One region of the Variovorax sp. PDC80 genome, then DNA from elsewhere that is predicted to be linked to it. Evidence: predicted binding sites of a transcription regulator. Region 1 holds the regulator's gene; each other region holds the start of a gene.
What was found. The regulator LexA, encoded in region 1, represses DNA repair genes until DNA is damaged. The targets are predictions, from matches to a motif close to ACTGTATNNNNATACAGT.
Positions count from the first base shown of each region.

Region 2: BM109_RS28595 (ATP-dependent helicase) is a predicted target of LexA. The motif match lies at 2,184-2,201, and genes of this name have one in related genera.
Region 3: BM109_RS12610 (PA0069 family radical SAM protein) is a predicted target of LexA. The motif match lies at 2,043-2,060, and genes of this name have one in related genera.

Region 1 is NZ_FOWG01000002.1:767,617-771,892, forward strand. Features, by position in the region: gene kdsB (3-deoxy-manno-octulosonate cytidylyltransferase) at 1-344, shown strand, start outside; gene adk (adenylate kinase) at 649-1,305, shown strand; gene BM109_RS09095 (asparaginase) at 1,379-2,341, opposite strand; gene lexA (transcriptional repressor LexA) at 2,414-3,088, shown strand; gene BM109_RS09105 (hypothetical protein) at 3,266-3,649, shown strand; gene BM109_RS09110 (D-2-hydroxyacid dehydrogenase family protein) at 3,907-4,276, shown strand, end outside.
Region 2 is NZ_FOWG01000011.1:123,195-127,470, forward strand. Features, by position in the region: gene BM109_RS28580 (ABC transporter substrate-binding protein) at 1-229, shown strand, start outside; gene BM109_RS28585 (5'-methylthioadenosine/adenosylhomocysteine nucleosidase) at 269-1,003, shown strand; gene corA (magnesium/cobalt transporter CorA) at 996-1,982, opposite strand; gene BM109_RS28595 (ATP-dependent helicase) at 2,214-4,276, shown strand, end outside.
Region 3 is NZ_FOWG01000003.1:592,952-597,227, reverse strand. Features, by position in the region: gene BM109_RS12625 (SAM-dependent methyltransferase) at 1-846, opposite strand, end outside; gene BM109_RS12620 (thiol-disulfide oxidoreductase DCC family protein) at 882-1,313, opposite strand; gene BM109_RS12615 (GbsR/MarR family transcriptional regulator) at 1,376-1,963, opposite strand; gene BM109_RS12610 (PA0069 family radical SAM protein) at 2,087-3,184, shown strand; gene BM109_RS12605 (efflux transporter outer membrane subunit) at 3,135-4,276, opposite strand, start outside.

The DNA.
Region 1 (4,276 bases):
TCGTGAAGGCCGTGCTCGACGCGCAGGGCAATGCGCTCTATTTCAGCCGCGCGCCGATTCCCTGGTGGCGCGATGGTGCCGCGCCGGGCGTGCCTCCGACGCAACTGCCTTCGCCCGCACCGCTGCGCCACATCGGCATCTACGGCTACCGTGCGGGTTTCGTGCGCCGGTTCCCCTCGCTGCCGCCCTCGCCGCTCGAAACCATCGAGGCGCTCGAGCAACTGCGCGCGCTGTGGCATGGGCATCGCATCGCGGTGCATGTGAGCGATGCGGCGCCGGGACCGGGCGTGGACACGCCGGAAGACCTGGCGCGGGTGCGAGCACTGTTCGGCGCCGCGAACTGAGCGCTGGCCTAGCGGCGGCCGGCCACTGCAATCAGTCACGCGGATGCCATCCAGGCCTGGAAGTTCCAGGCTTCGAACGGCAGTCCAATCTTCGTCCAACTTGCCCGATCCATCCACGAAGAGCCGGCTTCGGAGCGCAAGGAGTCTCGATCATCGCTTTCCGGCCATCGCCATCGCAGGTGCCCGGCGAAATTGTTCACGGGGCCGCGTGCTATCCTCGACGCAACTCCGTCCGTGGCACTTTGTCTTCATCGAAGGGTGCCTGCGCGACGTGACACAAATCCAAGAACCCTCCGAGGACACCATGAGACTGATTTTGTTGGGCGCGCCCGGGGCGGGCAAAGGCACGCAGGCGGCCTTCATTTGCCAGAAGTACGGCATTCCGCAGATTTCCACCGGCGACATGCTGCGCGCCGCCGTCAAGGCCGGCACCCCGCTGGGCCTGCAGGCCAAGGCCGTGATGGATGCGGGTGCGCTGGTCAGCGACGACCTCATCATCAATCTCGTGAAGGAACGCATCGCCCAGCCCGACTGCGCCGAAGGCTTCCTGTTCGATGGCTTCCCGCGCACCATTCCGCAGGCCGACGCGATGAAGGCCGCGGGCGTCAAGCTCGACTACGTGCTCGAGATCGACGTGCCTTTCAGCGACATCATCGAACGCATGAGCGGCCGCCGCTCGCACCCGGCCTCGGGACGCACCTACCACCTCAAGTTCAACCCGCCCAAGGTCGAAGGCAAGGACGACCTGACCGGCGAGGAACTGATCCAGCGCAAGGACGACGAAGAAGAGACCGTGCGCACGCGGCTCGACGTCTACAGCCAGCAGACGCGTCCGCTGGTCGACTACTACTCGGCCTGGGCCAAGACCGATCCGGCCGCCGCGCCGAAGTACCGCGCCATCCAGGGCGTGGGCACGGTCGAAGAGATCACGCAACGTGCACTGGCCGCACTGAGCAGCTGATCCCCGACTCGAATCGCAAGCCGCGTGCGGGCCTCGAGGCCCGCGACGCGGCTTTTTCTTTGGCGCCCGACCTTCAGAGCAACTCGAGCGTCAGCGCGATGCGCGCCTTGACGGGTGTCAGCGCGCCCGCATCGCGCAGGCGGTCACCCGGTTTGGGCAGGATGCGCCCTTGCGTGCAGCGGGTGGCGCGCAGCACCGCGATGCCGGCCTCTTGCGCCTCGAGCGCGGCCACCTCGAGCGCATGGTGCAGCGTGCCGTTGCCGGTGGTCGCCAGCACGAGGCCACGCAGAGGCGACGCCGTCGTGCCATCGGCACGCAGCGCATGGATCAACGCGCCGCTCGCGCCCGCGTGGCTCATCACGATCTCCACGCGCGGCCATGCGGCCTCGTCCTCGGGAAGACGGCCGAGGGCTGCGCCTGCTTCCGAAGCCGGCCAGTCGCGCACGCGCCGTACCTCGCCCTCCTCCACGTAGCCCACCGGCCCCGCGTCGCCCGCGTCGAAGGCATCGAGCCGATAGGTGTGCACCTTCTGCACGTCGAAGGCACCGAGCACCGTGCCCGCGCATACCGCGGTCACGCCCTGCGCGCCCGGCGTCGCGGCCACGGCAATCGCATCGCGCACGTTCTGCGGACCGTCGGGCGACAGCGCGGAGGCCGGGCGCATGGCGCAGGTCAGCACGATGGGCTTGCGCGGCGCCAGCACCCTCTGGAGGAAGAAGGCGGTCTCCTCGAGCGTGTCGGTGCCGTGGGTGATCACCACGCCAGCCACGTCGGGCTGCGCCAGCCAGTGGGCGCAGCGCAGCGCCAGCGCACGCCAGATCGCGAAGGACATGTCCTTGCTGTCGATCTGCGCCACCTGCTCCGCCGCCAGCGTCACGCCTACGGGCGCTTCGATTCCGCCGAGCAGGTCGGCCACGCCAACCTCGCCGGCGGTGTAGCCGATGTTGTCGCCGCTGTTCGTCGCGCGGCCCGAGATGGTGCCGCCGGTGCCGAGCACCACCACGCGCCGCGGATTCGAAAGGGATGAAGTCACCATGACTTGCCAACTTTGAAAAACTGGTTAAAAATACAGGTACTGGATGTTCAGCCAGTGCCGCAAGGAACCACCATGCAGTTCGCCGTGAAGCTTACCGCCCGCCAGCAGCAGATCCTCGATCTGATCCAGAGCGCCATTGCCCGTACCGGGGCGCCGCCCACTCGTGCCGAAATCGCGAGCGAGCTGGGCTTTCGCTCCGCCAATGCCGCCGAGGAACACCTGCAGGCGCTGGCCCGCAAGGGCGTCATCGAGCTCGTGAGCGGTACCTCGCGCGGCATCCGCCTCAAGGGCGATGCACTGCGCTCACTGGCCGAATCGCGCAACAGCCAGTTCTCGCTGTCGCTGCCCGGCATGGCGCAACTCGCGCTGCCGCTCATCGGCCGCGTCGCGGCCGGTTCGCCGATCCTCGCGCAGGAGCATGTCGACCAGACCTACTACGTCGAGAACACGCTGTTCCAGCGCCAGCCCGACTACCTGCTCAAGGTGCGCGGCATGTCGATGCGCGACGCCGGCATCATGGACGGCGACCTGCTCGCCGTGCAGGCCACCAAGGAAGCGCGCAACGGCCAGATCGTGGTGGCGCGCCTCGGCGACGAAGTGACCGTCAAGCGCCTCAAGCGCAACAAGCAGGTGATCGAGCTCCATGCCGAGAACCCCGACTACCCGACCATCGTGGTCCAACCCGGCGAGCCCTTCGAAATCGAAGGCCTCGCGGTCGGCCTGATCCGAAACACCATGCTGATGTAGGCCTGCCGAGCCGGCCCGGCGGTCTGCATCGCCGAGCCGCTTCGCGGATCCGCATCACGCATCCCCCATCCGGTCGCCGCAGGTGGCGGGCGTATGGCGCTTTGTCGCCATCACCCTGCTGCGCCCGATGACAACGAATCCTGCCTGTGTTCAACCTCAAACCTTCTTGGAGTTCACATGGGAATCGCCCTCCTCACCTTCGTCGATCTTTGGATGCCGCTGCAGTCGCTCGCGAGCCGCTGGTTGCCCGCCCGCCCCGCACACCGTCGCGATGACGACCTGTGTGCCAGCGAGCTGCGCTATGTCGCGGTACGGCCGTCGTGCACGGCACGCGGTGACAGCGGACAGAACGCCGTCACGGCCGCAGCCGTCGCCCAGGCGCCGTCGCGTCCGCTGCGAGTGGTGCGCGTCGTCGACCGCCAGCAGGGCGGCGCGCGCAACAGCAACCGCGTGGTGATTTCGGGCCGGATGGCGGATGTGTGCGCTGAACTCGACCGCCTCGCCGCGCTCGAGGCACTCGAAACCGCCGCCGCGTCGCCCCGCCCCGTGCACCTGCACTGAGGGCGCCGGCCTCGGCGTTTCACGCGGTCGCTCGATTGCGTGGACGCGCGAGGTCTAGGCTCAGGGGTGTGAAGAAACCATAGCAGCCGGTTTGTTCACACCCTGTCGGGAAGGCGGTGCCGACCTCGCCCCTTTGCCCGCCTTTGCCCCTGCTTCTCCTGCCTTTGCCCCCGTTTTCACCCCTTTCGGGGCCCAGGGGCCGTATCCAAACGTTCAACGGCGCGCCGATTCCATGCTGCGAGGCACAATGGCATGCCATGAATATTGTGATCCTCGACGATTACCAGGATGCGGTGCGCAAGCTGCACTGTGCTTCGAAGCTCGATGCCTACGCAGCCAAGGTCTACACCAACACCGTCAAGGGCATCGGTCAACTCTCGGTGCGACTCAAAGACGCCGACGTGATCGTCCTGATCCGCGAGCGTAGCCAGATCTCGCGCCAGCTGATCGAGAAACTCCCCAAGCTCAAGCTGATCTCGCAGACGGGCCGCGTCAGCAGCCACATCGACGTGGCCGCGTGCACCGAGCGTGGCGTGGCGGTGGCCGAGGGCTCGGGCTCGCCGCAGGCGCCGGCCGAACTGACCTGGGCACTGATCATGTCGGCGATGCGCCGGCTGCCCCAGTACA
Region 2 (4,276 bases), on a different contig from region 1:
GAAGTTCTGCTACCAGCCCTACGAGGACATCGTGGTGAAGGCCAAGAGCGCGACCAAGCAGGCCGACCGCGACGCGCTCTACAAGAAGGCGCAAGTCATCTTCAAGGAGCAAGCGCCGTGGTTCACCATCGCGCACGCGGTGCAGCTCAAGCCGGTGCGCAAGGAAGTGATCGACTTCAAGCTCAGCCCCTTCGGCCGCCACACCTTCTACGGCGTGGACATCAAGTAAGCGGTGGGGGCCACCGCACCCATCGCGATCGTCGCGGCGATGCACGAGGAGCTGAAGGCGCTCCTCGCGCTGATGCCCGACGAGCAGCGCGTGCGCGTCGCGGGCCGCGACTTCTGGGTCGGCCACCTGCAGGGCCAACCCGTGGTCGCGGTGCTGTCGCGCATCGGCAAGGTCGCGGCCGCGGTGACGGCCACGCTGCTGCTCGAGCGCTTCGGCGTGCGCGCCATCGTCTTCAGCGGTGTGGCGGGCGGGCTCGCGCCGGGCGTCGAGGTCGGCGACGTGGTCGTGGCGACCGAGCTGCTGCAGCACGACATGGATGCCTCGCCGCTCTTTCCGAAGCACGAGGTGCCGTTGATGGGAATCTCGCGTTTCAAGGCCGATGCGGCGATCGGCGATGCACTGGCGGCCGTGGCCGAGCAGACCTTGCGCGATCCCGTGGCCCTGGTGGGGCAGGGCGCCGTCGACGAATTCGGCCTGCGTTCGCCGACCGTGCATCGCGGCCTGCTGATCAGTGGCGACCGCTTCGTCGCGACCGCGGCCGAAAGCGAGGCGCTGCGCCGCGCGCTGCCCGATGCGCTGGCGGTGGAGATGGAAGGCGCCGCGGTGGCTCAGGTGTGCCACGACTACGGCGTGCCCTTCGCCGCGATGCGCACGATCTCGGACCGTGCCGACGACGCGGCCCATGGCGACTTCGCACGCTTCGTCGCCGAGGTCGCGAGCCGCTACAGCCTGGCGCTGGTCGGCGCCTGGCTCGCCGCCCAGCCTTCTACTTGAGCCAGCCGCGCCGGCGGAAGTACCACATCGGCACCAGCGCGCTCGCGGCCATCAGCACGATGGCGTAGGGATAGCCCATGGCCCAGTCGAGCTCGGGCATGAACTTGAAGTTCATGCCGTAGATGCTCGCGATCAAGGTCGGCGGCAGCAGCGCGACGCTGGCCACCGAGAAGATCTTGATCGTCTTGTTCTGGTTGATGTTGATGAAACCGACGGTCGCATCCATCAGGAAGTTGATCTTGTCGAACAGGAAGGCCGTGTGGTTGTCGAGCGATTCGATGTCGCGCAGGATCTGCCGCGCCTCCTCGAACTGCTCGGCATTGAGCATCTTGCTGCGCATCATGAAGCTGACCGCGCGGCGCGTGTCCATCACGTTGCGGCGGATGCGCCCGTTCAGGTCTTCCTGGCGCGCGATGGCGCCCAGCACCTCGCCCGCGAGTTCGTCGCTGACGTTGCCCGAGAGCACCTTCTTGCTGGCGGCCTCGAGCTCGTCGTAGATGTTCTCGAGCGAGTCGGCCGAGTACTCGGCGTCGGCGTCGAAGAGCTTGAGCATCACTTCCTTCGCGTCCTCGATCAGCCCCGGGGCGCGGCGCGCGCGCATGCGCAACAGGCGGAACACGGGCACGTCCTCGTCGTGGATCGAGAACAGCACGCCGCGGCTGCGCAGGTCGGTGTTGTGCTGGTTGAGGATGAACGCGACGCGCACCGCGCGCGGGGCTTCGTCGTCGTCGATCAGGAAGTCGCTGCGGATGTGGAGCTCGCCGTTGTCCTCTTCATAGAAGCGCGCCGATTCCTCGATGTCCTCGTCCATCGCGTCCTCGGGGATCGAGAGGCCGTAGTACTGCTTGATCCAGCGCTTCTCCTCGAGCGTGGGCGATTCGAGGTCGACCCAGATCGGCTGGAAGCGGGAGAGCTCCTCGAGGGCCTCGATCTCTTCCTGGACGAGGCGGCCGTTGGCGAGCGTGAAGATATTGAGCATGGCTCACTCCCGTGAAATGGCTGGGGCGATGGGGCGGACGGGCGGGGGGGCGAGAAAGGGGGCGCTTTCAAATCCCGGACCCGGTCGGCCGGACTCAGCCGGGAGTTGAAAGCTGCCGAGACGGGGCGGTTTCCACGATGCGGTCTCCAGTTGCAGCGAGGCGCGATTATGTCATCGGCGAATGAGCGCAGAGTTGGCTGGACTGGACGAACATCCAGTAGAGTGGCGCCCATGCCGAGCGCCGTGTCCCCCGTTTTTTCCAGCCCGCCGGCGACCCAGGCCGAGCGCCTCGCGGCCGCCCTCGCCAGCCTCAACGACGAGCAGCGCGCGGCGGTCGAGCACGGGGTGGAGGCGCTGGCTGGTGGCGCGCCGGACGCGGCCGATGCAGGGCCCTTGCTCGTCATCGCCGGCGCCGGCTCGGGCAAGACCAGCACGCTGGCGCACCGGGTGGCGCACCTGATCGCGCGCGGGGTCGACCCGCAGCGCCTGCTGCTTTTGACCTTCTCGCGCCGCGCCGCGCAGGAAATGGCGCAGCGCGCCGGCCAGGTGCTCGCGCGCGTGCTGGGGCTGCAGGCCCACACCGCGCCCGCGCTGCCCTGGGCCGGCACCTTCCACGGCATCGGCGCGCGGCTGCTGCGCGAGTACGCCGCGCAGATCGGGCTGGACGACAACTTCACCATCCACGACCGCGGCGACGCCGAGGACCTGATGGGGCTGGCGCGGCACGAGCTCGGTTTCTCGTCGAGCGCGCGCCGCTTTCCGCACAAGGGCACCTGCCTGTCGATCTATTCGCGCTGCGTGAACACGCGCGCGCCGCTCGAGTCGGTGTTGAAGCAGTCCTTTCCGTGGTGCGCCGAATGGGGCGTCGAGCTGCAGCAGCTGTTCGGCGCCTACGTCGAGGCCAAGCAGCAGCAGAACGTGCTCGACTACGACGACCTGCTGCTCTACTGGGCCGGCATGATGGAGGAGCCCACGCTGGCGCAGCACCTGGGCGCGCGCTTCGACCACGTGCTGGTCGACGAGTACCAGGACACCAACCTGCTGCAGGCCGCGATCCTGCTCGCGCTCAAGCCCGATGGCCGGGGCGTGACGGTGGTGGGCGACGACGCGCAGTCGATCTACTCGTTCCGCGGCGCGACGGTGCGCAACATCCTCGACTTCCCCTCGCAGTTCTCGCGGCCGGCGCGCGTGGTCACGCTGGAGCGCAACTACCGCTCCACCCAGCCGATCCTCGACGTGTCGAACGCATGCATCGCGCATGCGGCCGAGCGCCATGCCAAGACGCTGTGGACCGACAAGCCCTCGGCCGGGCGGCCGCAGATCGTGCGCGTGCCCGACGAATCGCAGCAGGCCTGCTGGGTGGCCGACAAGGTGCTCGCGCACCGCGAGGGCGGGCTCGCGCTCAAGTCGCAGGCGGTGCTGTTCCGCACCTCGAGCCACAGCGCGCCGCTCGAGCTCGAGCTGGCGCGCCGCAACATCCCGTTCGTGAAGTACGGCGGGCTCAAGTTCCTCGAGGCCTCGCACGTGAAGGACCTGCTCGCGGTGCTGCGCTTCGCGCAGAACCCGCGCGGGCGCATGGCGGGCTTTCGCGTCACGCAGCTGATCCCGGGCATCGGGCCGGCCACCAGCGCGAAGCTGCTCGACGCGATGGACCAGGCGGCCGATCCGGCCGTCGCGCTGCGCGACTTCGTGCCGCCGAGCGCCGCGCGCGCCGAATGGGCCGCCTTCGCCGAGGCCTATGCCGCGCTGCGCGCGCCGTCGCTGGCCTGGCCGGCCGACGTGGGCATCGCGATGGACTGGTACCTGCCGCACCTCGAGCGGCTCTACGACGACACCGCGGGCACGCGCCGCGGCGACGTCGAGCAACTGGTGCACATGGCCTCGGGCTACGCCTCGCGCGAACGCTTCCTCACCGAGCTCACGCTCGATCCGCCCGAAGCCACCAGCGACCGGCCGGGGCCGCCGCTGCTCGACGAGGACTACCTGATCCTCTCGACCATCCATTCGGCCAAGGGCCAGGAGTGGAACTCCGTCCACGTGCTCAACGTGGTCGACGGCTGCATGCCGGCCGACGTGGCGCAGAGCGCGCAGGAGCTCGAGGAGGAGCGGCGCCTGCTCTACGTCGCCATGACCCGCGCCCGCGACCACCTGCACCTGCTGGTGCCGCAGCGCTTCTACATCCCGCAGCAGGCCGCGCGCGGCGACCGGCATCTCTATGCCAACCGCAGCCGCTTCATTCCCGATGCCGACCTCGCGCGCTTCGAGGCCCAGACCTGGCCGCCCCCGCCGCCGCG
Region 3 (4,276 bases), on a different contig from region 1:
GATGTGCTTGCGGCGCCACGGGCTCAGGCGTCCGCGCGCCTTCCAGAGCTCGGCCAGCGTGAAGCGGGTGGCGAGCGCGGGGATGTGCAGCGCGCTCGGCGCGACGCGCCAGCGCAGCGAGCGCACCTCGATGTCCTCGAAGCCGTGTTGGCGCAGCGCGGCCACGAAGTCCGCGCGCACGGCCAGCGTCGGCACGGCCCAGCTGTCGGCCCACAGGCGGTGCAGCCAGCGCGCGAGGCGGCCGGGCTCGCGGCGCAGCAGGAAGCCGTCGACCACCACCAGTCGTGCGCCGGGCTTGAGCAGGCGCGCGGCCTCGCGCACGAAGTCGGCCTTGGCGGTGCCCTCGGCATAGCAGGCGCTCTCGAGCGCCCAGGCGCCGTCGGCCTGCGCGGCCGGCAGGCCGGTGCGCGTGTAGTCGGCCTCGAGGTGCGCCATGCGGTCGGCCACGCCGGCCTGGGCGTCGAGGCGTGCGGCGATGCGGTTCTGCACCGGCACGTTGGTGACGGTCACGGCGTAGAGGCGGCGGTCGTCGCTCACCAGCGTGCGCGCGGTGGCGCCGGCGCCGCAGCCCAGGTCGAGCACGCAGTGGCGGCCGTCGGCCGTGGGGCGCTCGCCGAGCCGCAGCGCGCGGCCGACCTCGCGGTTCATCTCGACCAGCATGCCTTCGCGGCGCAGCGGATTCAGGCCCGCGCGCCAGTAGCCGAAGTGCATGTTGTAGCTGGGGCTCCAGGCACCGTAGTCGGTGGCGACCTCGGTGAAGTAGTCCTGCGTGTCGGCACGGCTGACCGGGGCCGAGGCATCGGCGGCCTGCGGCAGGTGGAAATCGGGTTGGAAGACGCTGGGCATGCGATGGACTCCTGGTCGGAAATGCGATGCGGGTGTCAGAGCCGGCACTGGTCGTCGGCGCAGGTGCGCGAGGCCTTCGCGGCCGGGCCGGCGAGCAGGGTCACGAACCAGCCGGGCAGGCGCTGGCGGTTGCGCGCCAGCGCGGCATAGGCGCGATCGGCCAGCGGCGCGACCAGCGGCAGGTCGAGCAGGGCGCCGCCGTTGGGCAGGCCGACCGCCTCGCGGCAGGCGCGGATCGCGGGCACGCCGACCCGCACGCGGCCGGCGGCATCGACCACGTGGATCGCGGTCATCAGGGCGTTGCGCGGCGCCGGGCCGGCATCGAAATCCGGCGGCGAGCAGTCGACCAGAACGAGCCGCGCGGCCGCGTCGCGTGCCTTCATCGCGCCCATTTCGGCGGTGCACAGGCGGCAGGTGGCGTCGTAGTAGACGGTCAGCGGGTAGGCGATGGCGGTGGGACGGGACATGGTGTTCTTTGTTCTCGATATTTCTGTCAAAACAGAAATAAATGGGCAAAAAAAAGCCGGCCTCAGATCATCGGCAGGCTCGCGTGGTGGGCGTCGGGATCGTCCTTGCCGGTGGCGGGCGCGGGCGCATCGCCGCGAACGAACTTCTGCACGCTCGCGCCCAGCGTCAGCACCTTGTCGAGCGTGCCGGGCGACAGCCGCAGCATCTCGTCGGCCCAGGTGGCGAGCTTGGCCATCAGGTCCATGGTGGAGCGGATGCGGTCCTGCGCATCGGCCGATTCCTTCTGGAAGTCGGGGCTCGCGACGATCTCGCGCAGCACGCGGATGGTGGGATCGAACTCGCGTTCCTTGCGCTCGCGCACCACGGTGCGGAACAGCTCCCAGACATCGACGCTGGTCTCGAAGTAGTCGCGCCGGTCGCCCAGCATGTGGGTGACGCGCACCAGGTTCCAGGCCTGCAGTTCCTTCAGGCTGTTGCTCACGTTGGAGCGCGCCACGCCCAGCGTGTCGGACAGCTCCTCGGCATGGATCGGCTTGCCGTGCACGAACAGCAGCGCGTGGATCTGCGAGACGGTGCGGTTGACGCCCCACATGGAGCCCATCTCGCCCCAGTGGAGGACGAACTTGCGTTGGATGTCGGTGAGTTCCATGCGCTGGAGTCTAGGACTTCCGAAATTTCTGTCAAGAAAGAAATAGAAAAATCGCCGTGGCCGGTTGGAATGGTGAAATACTGTATGTTTAAACAGTTAGTAGATCCGCGAAGGAGTTGCGCCATGCCACCCGCCGCCTACATCCCCATCCAGGCCATCAAGGGCCGCGGCGCCGCCACGCGGCTCGCGCACCGCTTCTCGAAGGACGAGCGCGATGCCTTCGACGACGGCTGGGGCACGCTCGAGGAGAACGCCGCCGAGGCCGACGAACTCGAGCCGCTGGCCACCGAGGTGCGCTTCGAGGACGTGAAGTCGGCCATGAACGAGAACGACTCGCCCGACATCTACTTCGACCGCTCGATCAACCCCTACCGCGGCTGCGAGCATGGCTGCATCTACTGCTTCGCGCGGCCCACGCACAGCTACCTCAACCTGTCGCCGGGGCTGGACTTCGAGACCAAGCTGATCGCCAAGCGCAACCTGGTCGAGGTGCTGCGCCGCGAGCTGGGCCGCAAGAGCTACCGGCCCAGCCACATCGCGATCGGCACGGCCACCGACTGCTACCAGCCGATCGAGCGCGAGTTGCGCATCACGCGCTCGCTGATCGAGCTGCTGTCGGAGGTCAACCACCCCTTCGGACTGGTGACCAAGTCCAGCGCGATCGAACGCGACCTCGACCTGATCGCGCCGGCCGCCGCGCGCGGCCTGGCGGCGGTGTACGTGACCGTGACCACGCTCGACGGCGAACTCGCGCGCAAGCTCGAGCCGCGCGCCGCGGCGCCGCACCGGCGGCTGCGCACCATCCGCACGCTGGCCGAGGCCGGCGTGCCGGTGGGCGTGAGCGTGGCGCCGCAGATTCCGTTCGTGACGGAAGACATGGAACAGGTGCTCGAGGCGGCCTGGGAGGCGGGCGCGCGCAGCGCCTTCTACACGATGATCCGGCTGCCCTGGGAGGTGGCGCCGCTGTTCAAGCAGTGGCTGGCGCTGCACTACCCGCAGCGCGCGGACCGCATCATGGCGCGCATCCACGACGTGCGCGGCGGCAAGGACTACGACGCCGACTTCGCCACGCGCATGAAGGGCACGGGCCTGTGGGCCGACCTGCTGCGCCAGCGCTTCGAGAAGGCGACCGCGCGCATCGGCTTCAACCGCGAGCGCATCGCGCTCGACCTCAGCGCTTTTCGGCCACCTGGCGCGCCGGGGCAGGGCAGCCTGTTCTAGATGCGAGCGCGGCGTCCGCGTTGCCGTCGCCGCACCAGTCGCCGCCCAGCGCCTTCACGAGGAACACCGAGGTCAGCAGGCGCTGCCCCTGCAGCTGCGCGGCCTGGCGCTCCACCGTCAGCAGCGACTGCTGCGCGGTGATCACGTCGAGGTAGGTCGAGGCACCACCCTCGTAGCGGCTGTTGGCCATGTCGAGCACGCGCCGCGCGGCCGCCACGGCCGACTGCGCCTGGGCGGTGGCGCGCTCGAGCGCCGCGAGGCCGTCGATGCCGTCCTGCACCTCCTGCATCGCGGTCAGCACCACGCGGCGGTAGTTGCCGACGGTGGCGTCGTAGCCGGCCTTGGCGAAGTCCACGCCCGCGCGCACGCGGCCGCCGTCGAACAGTACCTGCGTGGCCGACACGCCCACCGACCACAACAGGCTCGGCGCATCGAACAGCGACTCGATCAGCCGGCTGTCGACGCCGACCGTGGGCGCGATCAGGATGCTCGGATAGAAGGCCGCGGTCGCCACGCCGATCTGCGCATTAGCCGCGGCCATCGCGCGCTCGGCCGAGGCCACGTCGGGCCGGCGCTCGAGCACGTCGGAGGGCACGCCCAGCGGCACCGCGGGCGGGCGGATCTCGCGCAGGTCGGTCGCCAGCGCGAACGAAGGCGCGGGCGTGCCGGTCAGGGTGGCGAGCGCATGCTCGTACTGCGCGCGCTGCTTCCTCAGCACGTCGACCTGGGTCAGCGTGGTCTCGAGCAGCGCCTGCTGCTGCGCCACGTCGAGGCCCGAGACGGCGCCCAGGTCGTGCCGCGCCGTCACCAGCTCGAGCGCACGCCGCTGCAGCGCGATCGAGCGCGTCAGCACGTCGAGCTCGATGTCGGTGGAGCGCAGGTTGAAATAGCTGCTCGCCACGTCGGCCGACAGCAGCAGCCGCGTGTTGGCGAGGTCGGCCGCCGACTGCTCGGCCGAGGCGCTCGCGCCTTCCACGCTGCGCTGCACGCGGCCCGCGAGGTCGAGCTCGTAGCTGGCGTTGAGCGAGAGCGCGAAGTCGTTCTGCACCGTCGAGGCATTGGCGGTGTTGTAGTTGGTCAGCGGCCGGTTGG